Regions from separate parts of the Rothia sp. HMSC08A08 genome, predicted to be linked through region 1. Evidence: riboswitches for the same ligand, from Rfam matches in the RefSeq annotation. Region 1 holds a riboswitch; each other region holds the start of a gene.
What was found. Region 1 has a riboswitch for S-adenosylmethionine ahead of HMPREF3164_RS04350 (bifunctional o-acetylhomoserine/o-acetylserine sulfhydrylase). Riboswitches for the same ligand answer to the same signal wherever they lie in the genome.
Positions count from the first base shown of each region.

Region 1 (4,370 bases):
AGACTCCCAGCCAATAAGCCGCATCAAACCGTCGGGCGGTGCACACCTGCTCGAACACTCCCAGCCAGCGGTCGGTCGCCGCGCGCGCCACAACACCGACTGCCACGCTGAGTACCACGCTTGCCAGGGCAGAGGCGCATGCGATCCGCACAGGATCAGGTGCGGAAAGATCGCGTCCTAGTAGAACGCTGAACAGCACGCTCATCCCCGGTACGATCACGAGGGTGCTGAGTGCCGTACCAACTGTGGCGAAGGTGATGGATGAAGACCACCCAACCTTGGCGGTACTGTTCAGACGATAGAGAAAGTTCGTTCGTTTAAACATCGCAGCCTCCTAGATTGCACCCAGAGTGCCATGTACCGTTGCCGCGCGTAGTGCTCGCCTACCCAATAGATATGCCGCGAGCATCCAGAGGGCTGTGACCGCACAGGTTTGCACTACCACGCCCAGAAAGTCACCGAATGAGTTCATAGGCATCTGCCCAAGCAGAACCTTCACGGGTGCCTGAATCGGAATCAGCGTGCCGAGCCCATCAAGCCATGCAGGCGCGGAACTCTCGGTAAAAAGCACCCCGGAAGCCACGAAAACCGGCACAAGCAGCAGCTCCTCATAGGCGATAGCGTTCGGGGTCGCCACAAAGAACCCTGCAATCACGAAGGTCACCGCCAGACACGAGATCCACAGCAGCGAAAGACCCACCAGATAGCGTGCACCCACCTGAGCAAAGTCCGTGAAATCTACCGAGAAGGTGCACAGCGCCCAGAAAACCCAGGCCAATGGCAGGGCGGCAAGCCCAAAAATGGAGGCAGTTGAGACCACCGCTGCGAGCGCCCGCAGCGGGTTCACGGCACCATTGAGCAGATACACGAACGTTCCCCGGTAGCGCTCAAAGTTGAGGATCCCGGCGGCAACGATGCACATATTCCAGGTGCCGATAATGCCTGCGCGAGTCCAGGCGAGGGTCGCATCAACTGGCCAGGCACCAGCGGCGAGCGCCTGCAGGGCCGTCGCCCCAAAGGTGCTCAGCAGCAGTAACTGCAGGAAGTAGGGAACTGTGAGAAATTGGCGCAGGGAAAAGGACATTAGGCGAAGTTGCCGGTTCATCGTTTCAGTCCTTCCGCCATGGCCAGATATGCCTCTTCGAGGGTGGCTGGGCGAGTATACAGCGGTGTGAGCATCTGAACCTCACGCTCAGTGAGAATACGGGTCAGCAGAGCCTCTGCATGTTCGGTCCTGAAGGGGTGCGACCCTTCCGAAACAGAACGTTCATTCCAGTACACGGTGATCTCCCACTCGCTACCGCGCGGGGTCAGCAACACTGTTCCCGCATCGCTCAAAGACCGGGCAAGTTCTTGAAGCACCGTCCCGGCATTCGCACACACACGCCCCACGGTGGTAGCGGAAATCCCGGCATGCGCGGTAATATCCGCTATCGTGCCCGAAACCGCCATGCGACCGGCACCGATGACCGTGACCCGATGCGCTAACTCCTCAATCTCGCCCAGCAGATGGCTCGTGAGTAAAATGGCGGTGCCGTCATCAGCGAGGGCGCGAATTAGCTGGCGAATTGTCAGCGAAATATCTGGGTCAAGCCCATTCGTCGGCTCATCCAAAAGCAGCAGTTTCGGCTCGCCCAGCAGTGCCCGTGCGATGTGCAGACGTTGTTTCATACCGCGGGAAAACTCTTGTACCTTCTTCGCGGCGACATCGGCAAGATCAACCCGTTCCAAAGCGTTTGCCACCTGGGTACGGCGTTTGCGCGCGCTAACCCCGGCAAGGTCGGCAAAGAAGAGAAGATTATCGCGGGCGGATGCTCGCGGATAGAACCCGGTATCCCCGCCGAGCGCAAGCCCTAGGGACGCGCGCGCACGCTGGGGGTGCGCAAGCGCATCCACCCCGTCGATGCGCACAGTTCCGCTCGTGGGAGTCAGCAGTGTTGCGCACATCTGCACAACCGTTGTTTTCCCCGCTCCATTGGGACCGAGCAGAGCATTAATTTCGCCGGAACTTATGCTGAGTGAAACATTATCGACAGCGGTGAAAGCGTGTTCACCCTTGCCAAAGGTGCGGCATAGCTGTGCCGCGTCAAGAATTGTAGACATTGTGATAAAACCTTGCGGTGCTTAGTCACCCGAAGCCTCTTGAGCATGGTGTTCGCACGCCTGCAATACGTGGGGCGGGTGAGATGAATAGTCGTGAGAGAGGCACTTCTTAGTGCCTGAATAATCCCAAGTCACCGACTGCAGATGCGGAAGGTATAACAATAAAACCCTCAGAACTTTGGTGTCCCAAGCGCTCACTATGCGCTCATGAAATGTATCGAACCAAAGCAGGGTTATTTCTGAAATTTTTAGAGCCCACCATCTGGGCGGGCATTCCGCGAGCCGGTGCGACTTTAGCGGGAGGTCATACCTCATCACTCCTAGATTCAAGGTTTCAATCAGTGTAGCATGGCTCACGATTGCCTACACTGATGGTAATTTAGCGACGGCTAACGGCAGATCACATGGCTTTAGCGGTTCGGGTACAACATAGGCACGGTCACAAGCGCATAAGTATTGGTGTTTCTCCCAAACAATAGGCTGTCGTGAAAACAGTTCATAAAACGTCATCTTTGCAACAATGCGCCGAAAACACGCATCCCGCTTGACCATGTGCGCTTCCTATGAAACTCTAGATGCAGGTCATGAGAGCCAGTGATAAGCCCCAGCTAGCTGGCCGGCAACCCTCCTCCGCGGTGGGGTGCCCTGGGTGAGGACCAGGCGTTGAACACAAAGTACAACGCAAGCGCGGGACCGATGTGCCCGATTCTGGTACATCGTTTTTTCGTTTGCAGAGAAGAAAGCCTAAGAGCTCTGTACCGAAATCGGCATGCGGCCCCCTGAACTATTACAAGGAGCTTCGCATGAGCAACACTACAGTCCCGACTCCCGCCAACCCCGCCGGTTGGAAATTTGAAACCCGCCAGATTCACGCGGGGCAGGCACCGGATGCTGCAACGGGAGCTCGGGCGTTACCTATCTACCAGACCACCTCGTTCGTTTTCGAGAACGCAGAACAGGCCGCTAACCGTTTTGCTCTCACAGAGCTTGGGCCTATCTATACCCGTCTGAACAACCCCACCCAAGAGGTTATCGAAAACCGCATCGCATCCCTTGAAGGGGGAGTGGGCGCGCTTTTGCTGGCCTCAGGCCAAGCGGCTATTACCTATGCGATTCTCAACATTGCGGGTGCGGGCGACCATATCGTGGCTTCCCCCTCGATCTACGGAGGAACCTACAATCTACTGAAATATACGCTTGCCGACCTCGGCGTTGAAACTACGTTTGTTGAGAACCCGGACGACCTGCAGCAATGGCGCGATGCGGTTCGCCCCAACACGAAACTCTTCTACGGAGAAACCGTACCTAACCCCCGGAACGATGTGCTCGACATCGAGCCTATCGCCCAGATCGCCCACGACAATGGCGTTCCCCTAATCGTCGATAACACTGTTCCCACTCCTTACCTTGTGCGCCCCATCGAATTTGGTGCGGATGTGGTAATCCATTCCGCCACGAAATATCTGGGTGGGCACGGCACCTCAATTGGCGGTGTTATCGTGGACTCCGGGAATTTCGACTATGGTGCCAATCCCGAAAAGTTCCCCAAGTTCAACGAGCCGGCACCTGGCTACCATGGTCTAGTTTATGCCCGTGACTTAGGCAAAGACTCCGCCTTCGGTGCTAACCTTTCCTATATTCTCAAGGCGCGAGTATCGCTTCTGCGCGACACCGGGGCGGCGATCTCTCCAACCAACGCCTTCAACATTGGTATCGGTCTGGAGACTCTTTCCCTGCGCATCGAACGCCATATCGAGAACGCGACCAAGGTTGCAAACTGGTTGGAGGAGCATCCGCTGGTCGATCAGGTGATCTGGGCCGGTCTGCCTTCATCGCCCTGGTACGAGCGAGCCCAGAAGTACCTGCCGAAGGGGCCGGGCGCCGTCATAGGATTTACCCTTAAAGACGCCGACCTGGAACAGACCCGTACCTTTGTGGACGCCCTGCAGCTGCACTCCAATGTGGCGAATATCGGCGATGTGCGTTCGCTTGTTATTCACCCTGCATCCACCACCCACTCGCAGCTTTCTGAAGAAGAGCTAGAGGCAATCGGTGTGAGCAAAAACTTTGTGCGCCTCTCTGTAGGTATCGAAAATATTGACGATATTATTGCAGATCTTGAACTGGGCTTTGCGACTCTGAACGCCTAACCTGCACCGCCGCGACCGGGCTGCACAGTAAGTGCCCGGTCGCGGTATCGGCCATTACCAACTACCGGTTACCCAGGAGAAAACATGACGGAAAATACCGTACACGCCACCTATCTG
Region 1 covers NZ_KV793063.1:11,229-15,598, reverse strand. Annotated here, with positions in the region: gene HMPREF3164_RS04365 (hypothetical protein) at 1-325, opposite strand, end outside; gene HMPREF3164_RS04360 (ABC transporter permease) at 335-1,105, opposite strand; gene HMPREF3164_RS04355 (ABC transporter ATP-binding protein) at 1,102-2,103, opposite strand; SAM riboswitch class IV at 2,684-2,797, shown strand; gene HMPREF3164_RS04350 (bifunctional o-acetylhomoserine/o-acetylserine sulfhydrylase) at 2,907-4,253, shown strand; gene HMPREF3164_RS04345 (homoserine O-acetyltransferase MetX) at 4,338-4,370, shown strand, end outside.

Region 2 (4,370 bases), on a different contig from region 1:
GAGCTGGACCGTATCGTGCAGTCTTTTGCTGACTTGAATGTTACTAACCCTGATGGCAGGGCAGGCGTTAATCTTCACCTAGATGCAGGTTCTGCCCGGAGTGCCAAGTATAACTTGGGAGGCGGCAACCAGGTTCCGCACCAAGTGCTTACCAACAATATGAAGTCTTCTGGGGAATTGGCAAATATCAGGGCTCGTAATTTTGATTCTGCCCGCTACAACAGCGGTTTCGACTACATGATCTGGGGCGATTACTATGTGGATAATGAAACCGGAAATCGAAACTCATCAGGAGTAGGGCTTCTAGGTGCCCCCGGCTTCATGGTGACCGTTGGAAAAACCTATTGGGAAGGAGCCAACAGCGATGTTCGCGTGGGCACTTTTATCCACGAGCTGGGGCACAACCTCAACCTGAAGCACGGCGGTACTGACGAATTCAACGGCAAGCCTCAGTACTACAGCGTGATGAATTACAACTATCAGCTCACTGGCATTCCCAAGGCGGACGGAACCCGATACTTCGGATACCTGCAGCAGGATATGCCGACCCTTAACGAATGGGCACTGAATGAGCGCGACGGCTTTGGCCCCCAAGCGGGCGAATACCTGTATACGCACAAAGATAAAAATGGGAAAGACGTTACTCAACCCGCAAATCAACCCATCGATTTCAACCGGAACGGCGTTATTGATAATTCTCCGGTCTCGGTAGATCTCAATGGCGACGGGATACTAAATGAGCTAACTGCTCTCAGTGATCTGAAGAAGCTCAACTTTGATATGACGCCTACTCAGGCTGGAGCTGGCGGTCCTGTGGCTCAGCCTGAAGCGGAAGAAAACCCGGTCACTGCGGATGACGCCCGCAACCTGGGCCTTATTCCCTAAATCATTCGGCGTTCTTCCCAAAACGGGGGCGAAGAGGTGTAGCTGCTGAGGGATGTTATTCCGAGCGTGCGAGGACATACATAACGTTCTGAAGCTGGCGAGGCAACGAGCCAGATGAAACACGCCCTCGCTGCGCCTCTTCGCTCCCGGGCTTTACCCCGCACAACCGTTCATATACCACTCTCTTGCTCAAACGGCATCGTGACGCCGCCCAAGATGTATTCGCATCCGAGAGCCCGCAACATCGCAGGTTCTCGCCGATGAATACCACTCACTTCACTCTCTATGTAAGATTCCCTCTCACTCAACACAACGACACAAGGAATATCTCTCATGAAATTACGTACTATAGTGCGCCTGATGCTGGCGTTTGTCAGCCTGGTGCTTGTCATTCCTCTGAATTCTCTGCCCGTTTCTGCGGTGGAGGCGAAGCCCGCTCAGCCTGCACCCGCGCAGAACCGGAATATAGATCCCGTTCAGAACCCCAACTCGGGTGATCGCGACGGCGATCATATTCCCGACGAGCTGGAAAGAGACGGGTACGATATCAACAACGATGGCATACCAGAGATCGATTTCCCTAAGATGGGCGCGGATCCCAACCATAAGGACATTTTTGTCGAGATGGATTATATGCCCGGTGAGCTTGCCAGTGAGGAAGAGCTGGATCGAATCGTGCAATCTTTCGCGGATATAAATATCAGCAATCCCGACGGCAGAACGGGTATCAATCTGCACTTGGATGCCGGTGCCGCCCGAGGCCCTAAGTATAACTTGGGAGGAGGCGAACAGGTCAAGTGGCAAGTGCTCAGCGACGATATAAGTGACAGAGATGGGAACTGGGCCAAGTTTAAAGCTTCTCATATTAACCAGTATCGTGAAGGGCTCTTTCACTATATGGTTTGGGGCGACTACTATGTGCAACAACAAACTGGGGAGAGCGGTTCATCAGGATTGGGACAATTGGGAGATCTTAATTTCATGGTGACTGTAGGAAAGACACACTGGAATAACGATAAAGGTAATATGAGCGATATTCGCGTGGGTACTTTTATTCACGAGCTGGGGCATAACCTCGGCCTGCAGCACGGTGGTGATGCCGATGAGAAAGGCGAAAAAGGTAAACCACAGTACTTCAGCGTTATGAATTACAACTATCAGCTTACCGGTGTGCCCAAGGCGGATGGAACCAAATATTTCGGATACCTGCAGCAAGATATGCCGACCCTTAAAGAATGGGCCTTGGACGAACGCAAAGGCTTTGGTCCCCAAGCGCGTGGGTACATGTATCGGCCCAATTCAGAGGCCGTACTGAGACCAGCAGATGGACCTGTCGATCTCAACGGTAATGGCGAAATCGACCATGGAATCTATGCTCTTGATCTTAACCATGACGGAATGAAAGGCTGGCTGACGGCACCAAGTGACCTGAAAAAACTGAGCTTTGCAGTTGTGTTTGGACGAGGTGCTGACGAGACTATCCCTGAGCCCAAGGTGGAAATAAACCCCATCACTGCGGATGATGCCCGCAAAATGGACCTCATTTCCTAAATAATTCGACGCTTTTCCTAAAATGGGAGCGAAGAATTGCAGCGGGAGCGTTAAACACGCTCCCGCTGCAAACTATTGCTCCCGAATTTTGCCGTTGCAATCGAAAGAACACTGCTGTCCGCTGGGCGACGTACGCGGCCCTTAATATTACGGGCGACAGTCACAAACATTAATATTCGTCATAATATCGCACCAACCACGACACCCCTTATACACTCAAAATCAAGGATTATGAGTCCCGGTGTAAAGCTCTGGCTAGCCGGGCGGCAACCCTCTCCCGTAGCGGGGTGCTCCAGATGATGATCTGGCTTCAAGGGACACGAAGCAAGTACGGCGCGAATGCGCCACCTGCACGACTTGGAACACCAAGAAGGTCACCACCTATAAGGAGGCGGCGCGCGGGGTGCAGGAACACCCTAACATTCGCGAAAGGATACGTAGATGGCTGAGCAGAAGAAGCGCATCGCAGTTAACGCATTCGACATGACCTGTGTGGGTCACCAGAGCTTCGACCTCTGGCGCCACCCCCGCTCCCGCGCTACCGAGTACAACACCATCAAATACTGGACTGACCTGGCACAGATCCTTGAGAAGGGCCTCTTCGACGGCGTATTCCTAGCCGATGTTGTGGGCATCTACGATATTTACAAGAACTCCGCTGCGCCAGCTATCGAAGGCGGCGCGCAGGTGCCCGTGAACGATCCGTTCATGCAGATTTCCGCAATGGCCGCCGTAACCGAGCACTTGGGCTTCGGCGTGACCTCAGCCGTCACCTACGAGCAGCCTTACACGCTTGCCCGCAAGTACGCTTCTCTCGACCACCTCACTAACGGACGTGTGGGCTTTAACGTGGTGACCTCATACCTGCCTTCCGCCGCCGAATGTCAGGGCCTCGAAACCCAGATTGAGCACGACACCCGATACGAACTCGCCGAAGAGTTCCTGGATGTCTGCTACAAGCTCTGGGAAGGCTCCTGGGAAGACGGCGCGGTCGTCAAAGACCGCGAGAAGGGTATCTACGCCGACCCCGCCAAGGTGCACCCGATTCAGCACAAGGGCAAGTACTTCAGCGTGCCTGGTGCGGGTCTGACCGAGCCCAGCCCCCAGCGTACCCCCGTGATTTTCCAGGCGGGCGCATCCAGCCGCGGGCAGAAGTTCTCGGGCAAGCATGCCGAAGTTGTGTTTATCGGTGCGCTGCGCCCCGATTTGACCCGCATTATTACCGACCGTATCCGTGACCGCGCCGAAGAGAACGGCCGCGGCCGCGACGAAATCAAGGTTTTCGCGATGCTCTCCATCATTGTGGACGAAACCGAAGAGAAGGCGAAGGCAAAGTACGAAGAGTACCGCAAGTACGTGAACCTGGAATCTTCGCAGGCCATTATCGGCGGCTGGTCCGGTGTGGATCTTTCCCAGTTCGACGAGGACGAGGTACTCAACTATGTGAAAACCGAGTCGATTCAGTCCTTCCTCACCCCCTTCACCCTGCAGGCCAAGGATAAGCAGTGGACGCGTAAGGATATTGCCGAGCACTGCACTATCGGCGGTATGGGCGAGGTTATTGTGGGCGACCCGCAGCAGGTGGCTGACGAGCTCGAACGCTGGATTGATGAAGGCGGACTGGACGGTATTAACCTGGCATACCACGTTTCACCCGGCTCCTTCGAGGACTTCATCGAGTTCGTGGTTCCCGAGCTGCAAAAGCGTGGACGCTACCGCACCTCCTACGAAGGTGAGACCCTGCGCGAAAGCCTGTTCGGCAAGGGACAGACTAAGGTTGCAGACTCCCACCCGGCCGCGAAGTACCGCGGCGCATACGTGGGTAAGCCCTCCACAGCAGACACCCCGGCACGCGCTATCGCCAACTAAACCCGCTGCTCCTGCACGCTTGGTTGTAAAATCTCCCCTCCTGGGATGATAAAAAGAGCCTTTAT
Region 2 covers NZ_KV793075.1:147,855-152,224, forward strand. Annotated here, with positions in the region: gene HMPREF3164_RS07325 (C4-dicarboxylate ABC transporter substrate-binding protein) at 1-885, shown strand, start outside; gene HMPREF3164_RS07330 (zinc-dependent metalloprotease family protein) at 1,219-2,436, shown strand; SAM riboswitch class IV at 2,664-2,773, shown strand; gene HMPREF3164_RS07335 (LLM class flavin-dependent oxidoreductase) at 2,878-4,305, shown strand.
Region 2: it holds a riboswitch for S-adenosylmethionine, as region 1 does, so the genes downstream of both, HMPREF3164_RS07335 (LLM class flavin-dependent oxidoreductase) here and HMPREF3164_RS04350 (bifunctional o-acetylhomoserine/o-acetylserine sulfhydrylase) in region 1, are expected to answer to the same signal.

Region 3 (4,370 bases), on a different contig from region 1:
ACCAACGCATCATCATGGCAACCACCAGCACCAGAGCACCGCCCATAATGAGCGAGAAAATCGCCACCATGGAGGCACGCACAATCGACCACACATAGGAGCTCGCCCATCGCGAGTACTGGCTCATCTGCGAAATCTGTTCGGCGGTGTTCACGCCCACCATACGGGCGAGCGAACGCGATTCATAGTAGCCGCCCCAGATCAACCCGACCAGCACCACTATCTGCGGAATCAACGCCGCACCAACAATACCCAGCAGATGCCGTTCGGTACTCGCCCACGCAAAGGCGACGGCAGCAAAAATACCGTAGGCAGCGCACCCTAATAGTACGGGCTTGAAGAATTCCCCCTCATAGGATGCGCGCGCCAGTTTTCGCCCAGACCTAAAGCATAAGAGCACCGGAATAATGCTCAGCCCCATGGGTACCAGTGTGAGCATGCCGTGCGGCAGAATAATGCCGAAAGCATTCGGAATATTCAGCGGCACACCGTGCATGAGCAGCCACAGGTGGGAGGCAAGAGTTGCGAGTGCGGGAAAATCCATGCGGTTAAAACCGTTGGTAAACCACACCGCCATGAGCAGAACGAGCACAAGCCCGAAAGAAAGCGCGGCGGTAAAAACTAATTCAACGATGCCCTGCAGCCAGAGTGGCATAGGGGCAGAATACCGGGATGTAGAAGAGCTACTTTTCATCGTTCTTCCATCATGCCATGAAACCTGTCAGCGCGTGTGAGCCTGCTGGGCTTTCGGGGAAATAGTTCCGGTTAAATGGCGGCTAACCTTCGTTAACCGCTCACCGTGAACATAGGGGTTACACGAACGTTACTGATGCGCTCTCACCGCCGCGACAGCGCATACAGCTAACTGTGCCGAGCATTTCTCACGGCTTTCTCGAACACGCAGGTACTCCCCCGGTGCTTACGGTGAAAATACTGTGCGGAAGATTAGTCTTCAATCCACGGATTCACCGCGGGCACGCCCCAGGACCGGTACACCTCAGCCTTTGAAGAAACGATTTCGAGGTCGTGAGCTTGGGCGCTCGCCGCCATCAGACCTTCGAGGGCGGCAGTGGGCAGGGGCTCGGCATCTTTACGCCCGTGACTGTGGGTGCCGCGCGGGGCGCTGCGTCCCGCCCATTCGAGGCTTACGCGCGCATCCACGTTAATGATGTGGTCGGCGAATCTGTCGAGAAGTTCGGCAATCCATCGGTCGGTCTCTGGGTAGGGGTAGAGTCCTTTGAGCTCGCCCACACTCAGCACCGAAATGTAGAGGTGTTTATAGGCGCGGCGGCGCAGAAAGGCAACAACTTTGGGATCTGGTGTGGCTTTGCGGATCTCGGCGAGAACATCCGAGTCGAGAAGCAGTCCTGAGGCGCTCATACCCCTATGCTACGCGCAGACCGGCATATTCGACGGCGGGAATACCCTCGGGGTTGGGAAGAAGCAGAAAATTGAGGAATTCGTCGCGCTTAGAAGAAATACGTGCGTAGTCCTGAATACTTACTGCCTGGTAACCGCCGCGTGCGGGTACGGATGCGGCACGCAGATTTTCCTGATAAGAGCGTGCAGGAGTAAGGGGGGATGCTGTAGATGAAGAGCTGTTGTACATTGACAACCATGCGCCGAATGCGCGTTCCTTTCGCGTTGCTCTTGCCTGTACCAAGTGCCACCTGAGGCGGCGAATACAAACCGCTTCGTCATCCGAGCCACCCGTGAACATGGGGTTGGCGTTCGACCATAGTCGGAGCTTATCAGTCGAAACTCTTGAAGCTGAATCCAGGTTACAACAGCTTTCAGGAATCTGTAAACGCCCGAACCTGTCAAATCCTTGTGATTTACATAACGCGATTATGAATGCATACCTGTATATAGCCGCCTCATGGCGGCGTAGTGTGAAGTTTTGGGCCTTCAGAGCAGGTCTACACATTCGAGAAAAATCACGGCACACTGGGTAATGTACAGAAATTTATCTTGCCTCTGATATATCACCATGTCACGCCCACTTTACGCTTCCGGAAAGAAAGAGTGATAACTGTGAAAAAGACTGTACAGATCATGGGGATAGTGGCCGCAATTTTTCTGATCATTGGGTTTGGCTTGTTCATCCTGGCCGGTTGGGGCTCACTCGTAGAGTATCATGCCCTCGAATGGAGGAGCGTGCAGCATAAAGGAGCAAGTCCCCTAACGCGAGCAACCGGCAACCTCAGCTACTGGTTCTTAGGCACCGGCTTTCTTACTGGCTTTATCGCCTTGATTCCGTTCTTCACCACGGCGATCAGGAACTCCCGCAAGACGCACAAAAAGTATCCTAAACAGGCTCAAGACCTACTGAAAGATGGTCAGAACCAGGTTGATTCATAGAGCCAGTATCTAAGGAGCACTTATGAAACTAGTTATATACGCTATTGGTGGACTGGCCATAGCACTCCTCACCATAGGAATCTTTCTGTATATCCTCATGCAATGGGGCGCTCTTGTGGAGTACCACGCCTTCGAGTGGAGGGGTGTTCAACCTACCATGAAGAGTCCATTGACCAAAGCAACCGCTAACCTCAGCTACTGCTTCTTAGGCACCAGTTTACTCGCCGGGCTCTTCGCCTTTATTCTGCTCTTCACCACGACGCCCAAGAAGGCACGCAAGACACACAACAAGCATCTTGAACAGAATAAAACACCCTCAGCAGAAGACCAGAATCAGATTAATTCATAGAGCCAGCATCTAAGGAGCGCCCATGAAAAAAGCTATATACACCGTTGGAGCAGTAGCCGCAGTACTTCTGGTTATCGGGTTTGGATTGCTCATCCTAGCCGGCTGGGGTTCACTCGTGGAATACCACGCCTTCGAATGGAGGGGTGTCGATCCCGCAGGAGCAAGTCCGCTCGTCATGGCGACTAATAATCTGAGCCTATGGTTCCTAGGCATTGGTTTCCTCACCGGCATTATCACCTTTATTCTGCTCTTCACAACGGCGACCAAGAAGGCACGCAAGGCACACAACAAGCATGCTGAGCAGAATAAAACACCCTTGGCAAAAGAACGGGACCAGATGAATCCATAAAGTCAGTTACTCAAGGGGAAAGCATGAAAACTGCACGTATGGTCGGGGCAATAGCTGCACTACTCCTCATTCTCGGTATTGGATTGTTCATCCTAGCCGGCTGGGGAGCAGTCGTTGAGTACCATGCCCTCGAGTGGAGGGGCGTCCAGCCCAAGGGGTCGAGTCCTCTCACACAGGCAGCCGCTACCCTTGCCGTGAGCGTCTTATGCGTTGGCTTCCTGACCACCATCATCACTTTTATTATGTTCTTCACAATAGTCATCAAAAATGCACGTAAAAAACGCTCAGCGCATCTTGGACAGACCTCATAACGAATTACCGCGCGCTTCTTTGACACCCTTGAGATAATGGAACGGTGAGCACGCCAAACCCTTTCCCCGATATCCCCGTCACCGTTGCGCAGATTATTCGGCAGGCGGGGCATAAGGCATACCAGCGCGGGCTTGCTTATGCCCGTCAGCGTGAAGTGGTGCGCTACACCTACGACGAAGACGAAAACACGCTGGAAGGTCTGGTGAATGGGAGCACCCCTATTCCCTATGAGGTAGATATTCGCTTCTTCCCGGGTTCTGACGCCGATTCCAATCTTTTCAACGCACGATGCACATGCCCGGTCGCCGCCGACTGCAAGCACGCCGTCGCTCTCATGCTCACCGCACTCGACCGTGCCAAGACCGCGCGGAAGGCTCTCGACAATGCGCCCGGCGACCGCGTCCGCCAGTCTATGAACCCGGAGAGCCCAGAGGATACCGTGCGACAGGTTGCGGAGGCAGCTGACGATCCCCTGGCGGCGTTGCGCGCATCGGGGGCGATTCGTTCGGCAAGCTCGCTCACCACCGACCCCGAGCCTCTCCCCCTGAACGACCACGAGAATACGCATTCTTCGCCCTCGAAAATTTCGGTGTGGCGGCGCGATATGGCACAGGTTCTCGCTGCCCGGGGCGAAGCATCCGGTATTGATTCGGCACGGGTTCCGGGGGCGCTCGATCTTTCCTTCAGTATCTCGGGTTCATATGCGCGCGGGCGCAATATTCCCGGTGCAACCCCGCCTATCAATTTGCTGGCGCGGCCGCTGATGCAGTCCAAAACCGGGCGCTGGATCAAGGGTGGGCTCAGCTGGGAGACCTTCGCATCCAGCGTGGGTGGGCCGGTCGGTCGTCACGAGGTGTACCCCGAGCACGAACGGTTCTTCGCCGAAATATACGCTATCGCACGCCCGTGGCAGAATATGTACTCTTCGCATCGGGACTGGATTTCGCTCACCGCCACGAACTCCACGCTGCTGTGGGATGTTCTGGCGCGCGCAGAGCA
Region 3 covers NZ_KV793081.1:121,752-126,121, forward strand. Annotated here, with positions in the region: gene HMPREF3164_RS09960 (cell division protein PerM) at 1-655, opposite strand, end outside; gene HMPREF3164_RS09965 (PIN domain-containing protein) at 946-1,380, opposite strand; gene HMPREF3164_RS09970 (nuclease PIN) at 1,385-1,663, opposite strand; SAM riboswitch class IV at 1,642-1,770, opposite strand; gene HMPREF3164_RS09975 (hypothetical protein) at 2,035-2,361, shown strand; gene HMPREF3164_RS09980 (hypothetical protein) at 2,384-2,710, shown strand; gene HMPREF3164_RS09985 (hypothetical protein) at 2,733-3,059, shown strand; gene HMPREF3164_RS09990 (hypothetical protein) at 3,083-3,370, shown strand; gene HMPREF3164_RS09995 (DEAD/DEAH box helicase) at 3,415-4,370, shown strand, end outside.
Region 3: it holds a riboswitch for S-adenosylmethionine, as region 1 does, so the genes downstream of both, HMPREF3164_RS09970 (nuclease PIN) here and HMPREF3164_RS04350 (bifunctional o-acetylhomoserine/o-acetylserine sulfhydrylase) in region 1, are expected to answer to the same signal.